Regions from separate parts of the Photobacterium sp. TLY01 genome, predicted to be linked through region 2. Evidence: predicted binding sites of a transcription regulator. Region 2 holds the regulator's gene; the other holds the start of a gene.

Region 1 (7,095 bases), 430 kb from region 2:
GCGCACAATCAGGGCGATTAATTCAGCGTCTGATTCTTCAGAAGCTTTCACGAACAGCGTCTTCACGGTTTTCTCAATCGGCAGGCCAAATTGCTCAACCAGCTCAGCGATGGTTTTCGCGTTTGGTGTATCCACCAGTTTCATCTCTTCCGTTGGCGCTGCACGCTCAGTGGCGGGTGCCAGCGCTTCGGCTTTTTCGATGTTGGCGGCATAGTCCGACTCGGTCGAGAAGGCAATCAGATCTTCACCACTTTCGGCCAGAACGTGGAACTCGTGCGAGCCGCTGCCGCCGATAGAACCTGTATCTGCCAGGACAGCGCGGAAATCCAGCCCCATACGACTGAACACGTTGCTGTATGCACGGTACATATCGTTGTAGGTGTCTTGCAGGCTGTCTTTATCCAGATGGAAAGAGTAGGCATCTTTCATGATGAATTCGCGAGAGCGCATCACACCGAAACGGGGGCGTACTTCATCACGGAATTTAGTCTGGATCTGGTACAGGTTCAGCGGTAACTGCTTGTAGGATTTCACCTCATTCCGCACCATGTCAGTGATGACTTCTTCGTGCGTCGGGCCCAGTACAAACGGTCGGTCATGGCGGTCAGCAATGCGCAGCAGCTCAGGACCGAATTTGTCCCAGCGGCCAGTTTCCTGCCACAGTTCAGACGGCTGAACCACAGGCATCAGTGTTTCGACTGCACCGGCATTGTTCATTTCTTCACGAACAATGGTTTCGACCTTACGCAGGACACGCAGACCTGTAGGCAGCCAGGTGTACAAACCTGAGGCCAGCTTACGGATCATACCTGCACGTAGCATCAGCTGGTGGCTGATGACTTCTGCGTCGTTTGGAGTCTCCTTCAGGGTAGAAAGAAGATATTTACTGGTACGCATTGATGGTATCCGTTGGTAATTATGAGGATTAATATTGAGAGCAGTATATTAGCAGCGTATCGGCCTTTCGCCAAAGGGAACCCGAGGCTTATTGGCTGTCCGGTGACCTCAGTCACCGGAAAACAGGCTAAGTATAGTCTGCAGGGGCTGCTTACCCGGGGGCCACAATTTCTTCGACCAGAACTTTATCGTCTACAAACCGGAAGCGTACGTTGTAATCAAACAATAAGACGCCATAGCGTTTTTCATCTGTTTTCCCTTTCTTGTAAGCCGGGCGCGGATCCTGCGCCAACACTTCTTCAATCACAGCTTTCTGATAATCCGCATCTTCGCCATCAAGCTGAGCCAGTGCGGCGGGAGTAAACTCCACCGGGAGCAGTTCAGGGGTTTCTGCTGCAAAGCCGCCGCTGGCATCCGGCACACTGTCTGAATAGGGAATATAGGGTTTGATATCTATGACAGGTGTACCGTCAACCAGATCTACACCGGCCAGATCCAATAGCACCTGACCTTTTTCTTGTCGTATGCCCATCAGTTTAACGGCTGACATGCCTATGCCGTTGGGGCGAAATGTGGCCCGGCTGGCAAAGACGCCAATGCGGTCATTACCGCCCAGTCTGGGCGGTCTTACGGTCGGGCGCCAGCCTGCCGACAGGTTCTGATCAAATAAAAACAGCAGCCAAAGATGGCTGAATTGTGCGATGCCTCTGACTGCTTCCGGTGTATTGGCATCACCAGTTAATGCCAGAGTTGCTCTGGCACTGGGCACCAGCCCGGGCTGGCGAGGGACGGCGAACTTCTCTTTGTAGGGGGAGTGGATAACACCAATCGGTTCAATCTGAAAAGTCATTTTCTCTGTCATTAAACGCATGTCGCTGCAATTCATATCCGCCAGACCTTAGCACATCTCAATCTGGTGTGGCTGAAAATCTTGTTGTAGGCAAATGCCATTAAGTGTTATGTTATATTATAACATTTAGTGCGAGGAGGCATGATGAAACCAGATATCCATCCTGAATACCGTAAAGTGGTCTTTCACGACACCAGCGTAGATAAATATTTTATTGTCGGTTCGACACTGAAGACAGACAAAACCATCACCTGGGAAGACGGCAAAGAATACCCGTATTTTTTACTGGATGTGTCTTCAGAGTCCCACCCGTTTTATACCGGTAAGCAGCGGGTCATTAAGACAGAAGGTCGGATGGCTAACTTTACTCGTCGTTTTGCGGCGTTTAGCAAATAAGGAAGAAAAATGAAGGTATTAAGCTCACTTAAAAGCGCCAAACAGCGTCACCGGGATTGTCAGGTGGTCAAGCGACGTGGCCGCATCTACGTGATTTGTAAATCCAATCCACGCTTTAAGGCGGTACAGGGTACGGTGAAAAAGAAGAAGTAAACGATCAGGCTGTTTGGCCGCTTCCCTGTCCCCCCCTGAACAAAAAAAGCCCCTTTGCAGGGGCTTTTGATATGTTATCTGGCTGATGTGACGAGGCGGATGAATTACCAGCCTTTAACGATGCCACCTTTGAAGATCTCCATCGCAGCATCGTTCACTGCGTCGGACTGGTATGCCTTGATAAACGTCTGCACGTTTTCGGCATTCACGTTGTCTTCACGGGCAACAATCAGGTTCACATAAGGTGATTCTTTGCCTTCGACAAAGATACCGTCATGATCCGGTGACAGGTCGATCGTGCTGGCATAGGTGTTGTTGATAATGGCCAGTTTGACATCGTCCAGAGAACGCGGCAGCTGCGGCGCTTCCAGCTCAACAATCTCCAGGTTCTTTGGATTTTCAACGATATCCAGCACAGTGGCTGTCAGGCCTGCGCCTTCTTTCAGTTTGATCAGACCTTGTTGTTGCAGCAGCAGCAGTGAGCGGCCCAGGTTGGTTGGATCGTTTGGTACTGCGATTTGATCGCCGTCTTGCAGTTCATCGATAGAAGCGATTTTGCTTGAGTAGGCGGCAATCGGGTAGACGAAGGTGTTACCGGCAATCGCGAATTTGTAGCCACGGTCTTTCATTTGCTGATCCAGATAAGGTTTATGCTGGAAAGCGTTCACGTCGATTGAGCCTTCTTCCAGCGCCGCGTTTGGCGACACATAGTCGGTGAAAGTGATCAGCTCAACGTCCAGACCATATTTGTCTTTGGCTTCTTTGGCGGCCACTTCAGCTACTTGCGCTTCAGCGCCGGCCATCACACCTACTTTGATTTTGCTGTTGTCAACGGCAGCGGTTGGTTCTTGTTTCTCACCACAGCCGGTCAGTGCCAACGCTGAGGCCAGACCCGCGACTGCAAAGAAATGTTTAATATTCAGAGCCATTGTACTTCTCCTATTGTTCAGGGAATCCCTGTACTTTGTTGTCGTTGTATTGCTGTAACTTATCGGTTTCGCCGGAAAGCCATGTCCGGCGAATGTGAGTTTTCTGTTGTGTTCCCGTCAAACTTATCTGTGGTCAACGCGGCGGACCAGATGATCCCCGGCAGACTGAATCAGCTGCACTAAAATGACCAGCATAATCACGGTGATCATCATGACAGTGCCGTCAAATCGCTGATAACCATAGCGAATACCGACATCACCTAAACCACCGCCGCCGACTGTACCTGCCATGGCCGAGTAGCTAACCAGAGTGACCAGGGTGATGGTCACAGCATTAATAATGCCCGGCAGCGCTTCTGGCAGCAGCACCTTGCGAATGATTTGCACCGGTGTGGCGCCCATAGCCTGCGCAGCTTCCACCAGGCCGCTGGGCACTTCGAGCAGTGCGCCTTCGACTAAGCGCGCAATAAAAGGAATGGCGCCGACTGTCAGTGGCACGATGGCCGCCGCTGTCCCGATAGAGCTGCCTACCACAAAGCGGGTGAACGGAATAATGGCGACCAGCAGAATAATAAATGGGATCGAGCGACCGATATTGACGATGCCACCCAGCACTTTATTGAATCCCGGATTGGCCAGCAGGCCGTTCGGTTTGGTCAGGTGCAAAGCGACACCCACAGGAATACCAATCGCAAAACCAATCAGGCCGGATGCGAAGACCATCATCAGGGTTTCGCCTAAAGCGTCCGTCAGCAGACCAATCAGGCGTTCGTTGGTTTGCCACCAGGTGGCGATAGAATCAAGCAACATAACCCAGCACCTCTACATTTACTTTGTGTTCGCGAAGGAAAGCGATGGTTTGTTGTGTCGCTTCTTCAGAGCCAAAAAATTCTGCCAGCATCAGGCCGAACTTCACACCGCCTGCATAATCCATGTCGGCACTCAGAATGTTGGCATCAATCCCGAATTGGCGGGATGCCTGACTGAGCAGTGGTGCATCCACAGAAGCGCCTGTGAACTCCAGCCGTATCAGAGGATAGTTGCTCTCTGTGCGCTCGGTTTCCAGCCGGGCTTGATAATCTGCCGGTATCGACAGATCTAAAGTAGAACGGATAAATTCTCGTGCCAGTTCTGTTTTCGGGTGGGCAAAGATATCTCCCACCGGACCTTTCTCGACCAGCTCGCCGTTGCCGATGATGGCCACTTCGGAGCAGATGCTTTTCACCACATTCATCTCATGGGTGATCAACAAAATGGTCAGGTTCAGTTTGTGATTGATTTCTTTCAGCAATTCAAGAATGGACTGAGTGGTGGCCGGATCCAGGGCGCTGGTGGCTTCGTCACACAGCAGGACTTTCGGATCAGAGGCCAGCGCACGGGCGATCGCCACGCGCTGTTTTTGTCCGCCGCTGAGATTAGACGGGTAGGACTGGTGCTTGTCTGCCAACCCAACCAGATTGAGCAATTCAGTCACTTTGCGTTTGATTTCCGCTTTTTCCGTGCCGGCCAGTTCCAGCGGCAGCGCGACGTTGTCGAACACGGTACGAGACGAGAGCAGGTTAAAGTGCTGGAAAATCATGCCGATTTTACGGCGAGCCAGTGTCAACTCCTGATTTGAGAGCTGAGTCAGATCGATACCATCAACAATGATATGCCCTGAGGTGGGCTTCTCAAGCAGGTTAACGCAACGTATCAGGGTACTTTTTCCTGCACCGGACGCACCGATGACACCAAAAATTGTGCCTTGCTCGATCCTGAGATTGATATCGCGTAAGGCGTGGATGTCTTTATCCCCGACCTTGAAGGTTTTATTGACCCTGTTGATCTCTATCATGCTGTGTCCTGCTACTGCTTTTTTAACTTGCTTGCTGTGTTGTAAACCAGCATAGCTTTATGGTCGTCATTTCGCCTAAATTAGTATTTTTGTGTGTGGTTTAGGCGATAGACCTTGTCATCTTCTTGTGTTGCCGGAATATTTCCGTGTCATCTGTTGTGGGATGCTAGGGTGTCTAGATGGCTAAGTCAATAGATATTTTTACGTCTAGACGGCCAAATGAAAAAACTCTGATGTTCAGCCGGAAAAGTGTCAGCCCGTCTGCCTGAGGATAAAGAGATGATTCCGCGTGTCAGCCATGCCATAATTTAGCGAATTTGATTTCTATCTTTAGGTGATCGCTTGGCTAAGCCTGCTGTGTTTATTGATCGTGACGGCGTCATTAACGTTGATCACGGCTATGTCCATACTGTCGACGACTTTGACTATATCGAAGGGGTGTTTGACGCCTGTAAGAAACTGAAAGCACAGGGCTACCTTCTGGTGCTGGTGACCAATCAGGCCGGTATTGCCAGAGGTATGTATACCGAAGATGAATTTCTGACCCTGACAGAGTGGATGGACTGGAATTTTGTCGATAACGGTGTCGAATTTGACGGCATCTATTACTGCCCGCATCACCCGACAGAAGGAAAGGGCGACTATCTGCAAGATTGTGATTGCCGCAAGCCAAAGCCAGGCATGTTCATTTCAGCCCGGGATTTCCTGAAAATCGATATGGCTCGCTCTGTGATGATTGGTGATAAAACCGATGATATGACAGCGGCGAAAGCGGCTGAAGTCGGCACCCGGATTCTGGTGCGTACCGGTAAGCCAGTCACGCCGGAAGGGGAGGCACTGGCATCGGTGGTGCTCGACAGCGTCGCGGATGTACCGGCCTGGCTAGCCGCCAACAAATAGTTATCCGGCACTGCAACGTTCAAAAAAACAGACACGCTCAAAACGTGTCTGTTTTTTTATATCCTGAGATTGATCACCCGATGGCCTGCCTGATGGGCAAGACTATCAGGACAGTATTTTCCCTCTGACGCAAGGGTAAATATAACTTCATGTTTTTATTGTCAAAGAGTGAGCTGGCTGCTGTTTGGATCATCATTAGTGACTCAACCAACTGCTATACTCACTACACCAAGGAACAGGATGACAATGACAGGAGTCATTTCGCTTCATGCTTTCATACTTTTTGCGCCGTTTGGCGCTGGTCATTCCCACTTTTATCGGCATTACGGTTCTGATTTTTGCCCTTACCCGTTTTGTGCCGGGCGGACCGGTCGAACGGATGCTGGCCAATATTCAGGCGCAGCAAAGTATGTCTATGTCCCCGTCCATGGCAGGGGAAAGCAATGCGCTGTCAGAAGATCAACTGGCCGAGCTCAATGCGTTCTACGGATTAGACAAGCCGGTATTTGAAGCCTATTCCGAGTGGCTGATGAAAATGCTGCATCTGGACTTCGGGCTGTCGACCCGTTACTACGAACCGGTTTGGGACATGATCATGGACAGGTTGCCTGTGTCCATGTTCTACGGTGGCGTGACCTTTTTTCTCAGTTATTTTATTTCGATTCCTCTGGGATATTACAAAGCCCTAAAACACGGCAGCGGCTTTGACTCCGGGTCATCAATTCTGATTTTTGTCGGTTATGCCTTGCCGGGTTATGTGGTTGGGGTGATGTTGATTACGCTGTTCAGCTATCACCTGGAATGGTTTCCAATGGGGGGCTTTGTCAGCGACGACTTCGATGACTATGAATCATTCTGGCAGCAGGCAAAAGACATCCTCTGGCATGCCTGCCTGCCGCTGATCTGTTATTTGATTGGCGATTTTGCCACCCTCACAATGACAATGAAAAACAACATGATGGAAACGCTGTCAGCGGATTATATCCGTACCGCAATTGCCAAAGGGTTGCCATTTACAACCGCGGTTCGCCGCCATGCACTGCGCAATAGTCTGATTCCTATTGCCAGCCATTTTGGGAACTCTTTACTGTTCTTTATGACCGGATCTTTTCTGATTGAGGTGATATTCAACATTG
Region 2 (7,095 bases):
GATAGCGACAATGGTTTTAGATTCATTGCGCCTCAGGTTACGAGCCAGGGAATTGGGGGAATAGCCAGCATCCATGACAGCCTGTTCGACTTTTTTACGGGTCGAGGCTGACACTTTTTCCGGGTTCATCAACGCGCGCGACACAGTCGCGGTGGAGACTCCGGCCAGCTGGGCAACATCCTTCATTGTCGCCATAAATAGTTCCTCTCTAAGACATTTCTCTCAATAATGCTGGAGGATCGCAACCAACTCGGTGCAGAAACCTGGTCCAACAAGCCTGTTATTGTAGGCGCTTTATGCGGGTTTAAACATGTGCCAAATAGCATAAATTACATTGGGCTTGTGATCCAAATCGCATTAATTGTCTTATCTTCAGCTTAAATCCTGGGGTTCGACGTCCAGCGACCAGCGCACTTTCCGCGCCAATGGCAGCAAGTTAATGGCAGGACGGGCCACAGACAGCAGCGTTTGCAGGGTTTTCCGATCGGGCGCCTGAAGCAGTAACTGCCAGCGGTAGCGGCCGGCGCGGCGGGAGAGCGGCGCCGGATTGGGCCCCAGCACCAGCGTATGGGCTTCAAACAGCGGACTGGTTTCGAGAATCCCGCGCACCTGATGCAGGAACTGTTCGGTCAGTTCACTTTGCGCCGCCTCGGCCCGGAACAAGGCCAGATAGGTATAAGGCGGCAGCATGGCCTGACGGCGCTCTGTCAGCGCCTGAGCGGCAAAGTGGTCATACCCTTTGTAGAGCAGGGCCTGAAGCAGACTGTGTTCCGGATGGTGGGTTTGCAGCAGCACTTCGCCCGGCTTGCTGGCACGGCCTGCGCGACCTGCGACCTGGATGAACAGCTGAGCCAGGCGCTCCGCCGCACGAAAGTCATTACTGAACAGCGCGCTGTCGACATCGACCAGCGCCACCAGGGTGACATCCGGAAAGTGGTGACCTTTGGCCAGCATCTGGGTGCCGATCAGGATCTGATACTCCTTGTTCCTGACCGCTTCCAGGTAATTGTCCAGGCTGCCTTTGCGGCGGGTACTGTCGCGATCAATGCGCACGGTTTTGAATTCAGGGAACAAGCTGGCAAGCTGGTGTTCAAGCTGCTCGGTGCCGACCCCGACGGTCTGGAGCTGGGTTGAACCGCACTGCTGGCACTGGGGCATGACCGGCCGCTGGGTCTGACAATGGTGGCAGCGCAGTTCGCCGGAGTGCTGATGGTAAGTGTAATAGGCGTCGCATCGCTTGCATTCCGCCAGCCAGCCACATTCATGGCACATCAGCGCCGGCGCGAACCCGCGGCGGTTGAGAAACAGCATCACCTGATTGCCGGCGCTCAGGTGCTGGCGCATCCGGGCAATCAGCGGCGCGGACAGCCCCGCCTCCAGATGGAGCCCTTTCATGTCCAGTACCCCGTGGCGGGCGGCCTGCGCGTTACCGGCGCGGCGGGTCAGATGCAGGTGGTGGTATTTGCCGGTTCTGGCATTGTGCAGGGTTTCCAGTGCCGGGGTGGCTGAACCAAGCACAATCGGAATGTTTTCTTTGTTCGCCCGCAGCACGGCCATGTCTCTGGCATGATAGCGCAGGCTGTCCTGCTGCTTATAAGACGGGTCATGCTCTTCATCGACAATGATGATGCCGAGATCGGCGAACGGGGTGAACAGGGCAGAGCGGGTCCCAATAATAATACCGGCCTGATTGTCGCGCCCGGCCAGCCAGGCACTGAGGCGCTCGGTATCATTCAGGCCGGAGTGAATGGTAAACAGCGGCACGTTGAAGCGGCGCTGAAAACGGTTGATGGTCTGAGGCGTCAGGCCAATTTCCGGTACCAGCACCAGGGCTTGTTTGCCAGCGGCCAGCACCGGCTCAATCAGGTTGAGATAGACTTCGGTCTTGCCTGAACCCGTCACCCCTTCCAGTAAATAACAGGCATAATCCGGGTTGGCATTGACGCTGGCAATCGCCAGTGCCTGTTCTTCGTTGAGGCGGGGTTTCTCTTCGGTGACAGCGAAATCCGTGGGCCAGTGGCCACTGTGCGCTGTGGTGTGAAAACTGTCGACCCAGCCTTTTTCGGCCAGCGTTTTCAGGGTGGCGCTGTTCACCTCCTGATCGAGCAAGGCATCGTGACTCAGCGCGCCATGGCGCAGCAGCGTCAGTACTTTTGCCTGCCGCGGTGCCCGTTTGAGTGCCGCCAGAGGTTGTTCCTGGCCTTTTTCTGTCAATTGCCAGTAACGAATCTCAGCATTGGCCGGTCTGCCTTTACGTAAGGCCGAAGGCAGGGCATTGGCCAGGGTATCGCCCAACGGGTATTGGTAGTAGCGGCTGGTCCATTCCAGTAACTGAAACAATGGCGGCTGCCACAGCGGTTCGCTATCGAGCACCGCCTTGAGGGGTTTGAGCTGGTCGCGGGGAAAATCGGACTGCCCGGTCAGGGCAATAACAATCCCGGTTAGCTGCTGACGACCAAATGGCACCCGTACCCGGCCACCGACCACGGGCCGAAGGCCTGATGGGATCAGGTAGTCAAAGCTTTTGTCCAGCGGAACGGGCAGGGCAACCCTGGCGATGGTGGCAGTCATGGGTATTGGCTGATATCACTTATACTTACAGGTAGATGGCAGTGTACCTTGCACAGGGGGTGAGGCAAAGCAAGACAACACTGTGATTGCAGGTTGATCTGTGTCGGCTGATTGATTATCATACGCCGCCTATTTGTCCAGCGCCGTCGGCCTGGCAGTATTTATTAACCACGTGTGGTGCCCGGCTTTGGATCGGGAGAGCGACACGGCCTTAGCTTAGAGGTTTCCCATGAAACAAGGTATCCACCCAGAATACACAGCTGTAAACGCACGTTGTTCTTGCGGCAACGCTTTTGTCTTTAATTCAACTATGAAAAAAGACATCAACCTGGATGTGTGTGACAAATGTCACCCATTCTACACTGGTAAGCAACGTCAAGTGAGCACCGGTGGCCGTATCGACAAATTCAACAAGCGTTTCGGCGCTCTGTCTAGCAAGTAATTGCTTTCAGACAACTGTCGAGAAAAGGGACGCTCAGGCGTCCCTTTTTGCTGTCTGCGGTTTCTGCCTGCCCTTAATGACTGATTTATTTGTTGTCATTGACCCCTATCTGTTCTCCCCGCATATCTTCTGGCCTGCCACGGCCATTGTCTTGGTATTACCAGCTTGTACGAACTAGGATTTTGTGCTGCTATCGAATATGATTGATTGTTCAATACCGAACCGAACAGAACATCCATCCATTCAGGATTCTAATAATTATGTCTGAAGATTTTCGTCAACAAGCACTTCACTATCATGCTTACCCTGTCCCCGGGAAAATTTCGGTTGAACTCAGCAAGCCTGCGAATACAGTAGAAGATCTTGCGCTGGCCTACAGCCCTGGTGTGGCTGAGCCGGTGCGGGAAATCGCCCAAAATGCAGAGAATGTCTATAAGTACACAGGTAAAGGCAACATGGTTGCTGTGATTACCAACGGTACGGCCATTCTTGGCTTGGGTAACCTTGGTCCGCTGGCTTCTAAGCCGGTCATGGAAGGTAAGGCCCTGCTGTTCAAGCGTTTCGCTGGCCTGGATTCAATAGATATCGAAGTGAAACACCGCACCATCGACGAGTTTGTTGATACTGTGGCCAATATCGCCGATACCTTTGGCGGGATTAACCTGGAAGATATCAAAGCCCCCGATTGTTTTGAGATTGAAAAGCGTTTGATTGAACGCTGCCAGGTGCCTGTGTTCCATGATGACCAGCACGGTACCGCGATTGTCACGGCTGCCGGTATGCTGAACGCTCTGGAGCTGCAGGGCAAAGATATCAAAGAAGCGGTGATCATCTGCCTGGGTGCCGGCGCAGCGGCCGTCGCCTGTATGGAACTGCTGATCAAATGCGGCGCCCAGCGTGAAAAAATCTACATGCTGGATCGCAAAGGGGTCATTCACACCCGTCGTGATGATATCAACGAGTATAAGCAACTGTTTGCTAACAACACAGATAAGCGTACCCTGGAAGATGTGATCGAGGGCGCGGATATCTTTGTTGGTGTCTCTGGTCCGGATCTGCTGGCGCCTGAAGCACTGAAGCTGATGGCGGACAAGCCGATCGTCTTTGCCTGCTCAAACCCGGATCCGGAAATTAAACCTGAGCTGGCCCATGCGGTTCGCAATGATCTGATCATGGGAACCGGCCGTTCGGATTATCCGAACCAGGTCAACAACGTCATTTGTTTCCCGTTTATTTTCCGCGGTGCGTTGGATGTGCGTGCCAGCGAAATTAACGATGAAATGAAGCTGGCTGCGGTCAACGCGATCCGTGAACTGGCTAAAGAACCAGTGCCGGCAGAAGTGATCAAAGCCGCCGGGGTGGATAAGCTGGCGTTCGGTCCTGATTATATTATCCCGAAACCGATGGATCCGCGTTTGTTGCCACGGGTTGCCAAAGCGGTTGCGGTCGCAGCGGTTGAATCCGGTGTTGCCCGGATTGAGATGCCTGTGGGTTACATGGAAGTGTAATGACACCCAGTGTGTGCTTATGATTGAAAAAACCAGCCATGTGGCTGGTTTTTTTTTATCTCAAGGCGCTATCTTGATTATTCGTTGATGTCTTCGTACTCAATGCCCAGGCTGTCCATGATGGCCTTGGCTTCTGCCGGCAAATCGTCAGGGCGATCTTTGCGGATATCTTCATCCGTTGGCAGTGGCTGACCTGTGTAGGCATGCAGGAATGCCTCGCACAGCAGTTCACTGTTGGTGGCGTGGCGAAGGTTGTTTACCTGACGGCGGGTGCGTTCATCTGTGAGGATTTTCAACACCTTTAATGGGATAGAGACAGTGATTTTCTTGACCTGCTCATTTTTCTTGCCGTGTTCCGCATAAGGGCTGATGTACTCACCGTTCCACTTTGCCATTGTTTACCTTCTCAGCGATATCGAGTTTTGAAATATTGTATGGGGGGAATTTTAGCGGCATTTACTGCCACAAGCAAAGACATATGGACGTCTAGAAGTGTTGACGTCTTTTTTAAATCTCGCTAAGGTTGAGGCATCTTACTCTCGTCGGCCTCTGACCTGGTCCCAGAAACAAGGAAGCAAATTACATGAGTGACAAGAAAACAGCTACTATCGCTGTTCGCAGCGGGATTGAAACCGATCAGCAATTTCGTGCAGTGGTGCCACCTATTTACTTGACCTCAACTTACGGCTTCCCTGAATTAGGGACCTTACCTCAATACGATTATTCCCGCTCAGGTAACCCAACCCGTAATTTACTGGCAGACACCCTGGCGGAGCTGGAAGGCGGGGCAGGCGGTGTGGTGACCAGCTGCGGCACGGCGGCGATTAACCTGCTGGCAACGGCACAACTGGGGCCGGATGATCTGGTTGTGGCACCTCATGACTGCTACGGCGGCACTTACCGCTTGTTCAATACCCGTGCCGGTAAAGGTGACTTCAAGGTACTTTTTGTCGATCAGGGCAACCCTCAGGCGCTGGCTGAAGCGCTGGCCAGAAAACCGACACTGGTGTGGGTGGAAACGCCGTCTAACCCGCTGTTGCGGGTGATCGACGTCGAGCAGCTGTGCCGTCAGGCGCACGATGCAGGGGCGCTGGTGGCGGTGGACAATACTTTCCTCTCGCCGGCGCTGCAGCAGCCGATTGCCCTGGGCGCCGACTTTGTGGTGCATTCCACCACCAAATATATCAATGGTCATTCAGATGTGGTGGGCGGGGTGCTGATTGCCAAAGACAGTGAGCACGCCGAGACTTTGTCCTGGTGGGCCAACTGTATCGGCGCCACTGGCGCCCCCTTTGATGCCTACCTGACCCTGCGTGGTGTGCGCACGCTGATGGCGCGTATGCGGGTTCATGAAGAAAACGCCGCCCGGTTGCTGGCCTATCTGCAAACCCAGCCGCTGGTGGGCAAGATTTACCACCCCAGCCTGGCCGATCACCCCGGCCATGCCATTGCAGTCCGGCAGCAAAAAGGCTTTGGCTCTATGCTGAGTTTTGAGCTGGCCGGCAGCAGGCAGCAGCTGGAAGTTTTTGTGGCGTCTTTGAATGATTTCTCTCTGGCTGAATCGCTGGGCGGTACGGAAAGCCTGATTGCACATCCTGCCAGCATGACCCATCGTGCCATGTCGGATGAAGCACAGCTGGCTGCCGGTATTTTGCCTTCTCTGCTGCGTCTGTCTGTCGGGCTGGAAGATGCCGATGATTTGATTGCCGATCTGGCCCAGGCCTTTGCCAAAGCGGCGGAGGCCAGTGAATGACCCGGAAACGTCAACTGCACAAATTTGGCGGCAGCAGTTTAGCGGATGCCAGCTGCTACCGGAACGTCGCTCATATTCTGGCACAATACTCCAGTGATGAGGATCTGGTGGTGGTCTCGGCGGCCGGCAAAACCACCAACCGACTGATTCAGTGGCTGTCTTTGCTGAGCAAAGATGGCCGGCTGGCACATGAAAGCCTGCAGGATTTGCGCACCTTTCAGCAGCACCTGATTGAAGAGTTGCTGGAAGAAACCGTGGCGGATGAGCTGCTCACTTCACTGCATCTGGAATTCAGTGAGCTGGGCCAGCTCACCGACAGTGATATCACCCCGGCCAGACAGGCCTGGGTGCTCGGACACGGCGAATTGTGGTCCTCCCGCTTGCTGGCCGCCTTACTGACACAAAAAGGCATGGCGGCACGTGCGCTGGATTCCCGTTCTTTCCTGCGTGCCGAACGCGCCGCGCAGCCTGAAGTTGACCGGGGCCGTTCACTGCCGTTGCTGCAAAATGAACTGGCGCAGCATAGCGGCCATCGTATGGTGATCACAGGTTTTATGGCCAGTAATCAGGCCGGAGAAACTGTGCTGCTGGGCCGCAATGGCTCGGATTACTCGGCCACAGTGATCGGCGCACTGGCCGGTGTCAGCCGGGTGACTATCTGGAGTGATGTCGCCGGTGTCTACAGTGCAGATCCCCGCCTGGTCAGTGATGCCTGTTTACTGCCGCTGCTGCGTCTGGATGAGGCCGATGAACTGGCCCGTCTGGCAGCCCCTGTGCTGCACAGCCGTACGCTGCAGCCGGTTGCCCAGAGTGCCATCGAC

What was found. Region 2 encodes MetJ, which represses methionine synthesis genes. Its sites were predicted from a motif close to TTAGACNTNTANANGTCTAA; they were not measured.
Region 1: a site for MetJ is predicted at 5,259-5,278, ahead of metN (methionine ABC transporter ATP-binding protein MetN). Genes of this name have one in related genera too.

What each region holds. Positions count from the first base shown of each region.
Region 1 covers NZ_CP090364.1:655,836-662,930, forward strand. Annotated here, with positions in the region: gene LN341_RS03220 (proline--tRNA ligase) at 1-897, opposite strand, end outside; gene tsaA (tRNA (N6-threonylcarbamoyladenosine(37)-N6)-methyltransferase TrmO) at 1,049-1,747, opposite strand; gene LN341_RS03230 (type B 50S ribosomal protein L31) at 1,892-2,143, shown strand; gene ykgO (type B 50S ribosomal protein L36) at 2,153-2,296, shown strand; gene LN341_RS03240 (MetQ/NlpA family lipoprotein) at 2,401-3,225, opposite strand; gene LN341_RS03245 (methionine ABC transporter permease) at 3,349-4,035, opposite strand; gene metN (methionine ABC transporter ATP-binding protein MetN) at 4,025-5,059, opposite strand; gene gmhB (D-glycero-beta-D-manno-heptose 1,7-bisphosphate 7-phosphatase) at 5,402-5,959, shown strand; gene LN341_RS03260 (ABC transporter permease subunit) at 6,228-7,095, shown strand, end outside.
Region 2 covers NZ_CP090364.1:223,970-231,064, forward strand. Annotated here, with positions in the region: gene cytR (DNA-binding transcriptional regulator CytR) at 1-195, opposite strand, end outside; gene priA (primosomal protein N') at 373-2,571, opposite strand; gene rpmE (50S ribosomal protein L31) at 2,801-3,013, shown strand; gene LN341_RS01090 (malic enzyme-like NAD(P)-binding protein) at 3,274-4,521, shown strand; gene metJ (met regulon transcriptional regulator MetJ) at 4,599-4,916, opposite strand; gene LN341_RS01100 (O-succinylhomoserine (thiol)-lyase) at 5,105-6,274, shown strand; gene LN341_RS01105 (bifunctional aspartate kinase/homoserine dehydrogenase II) at 6,271-7,095, shown strand, end outside.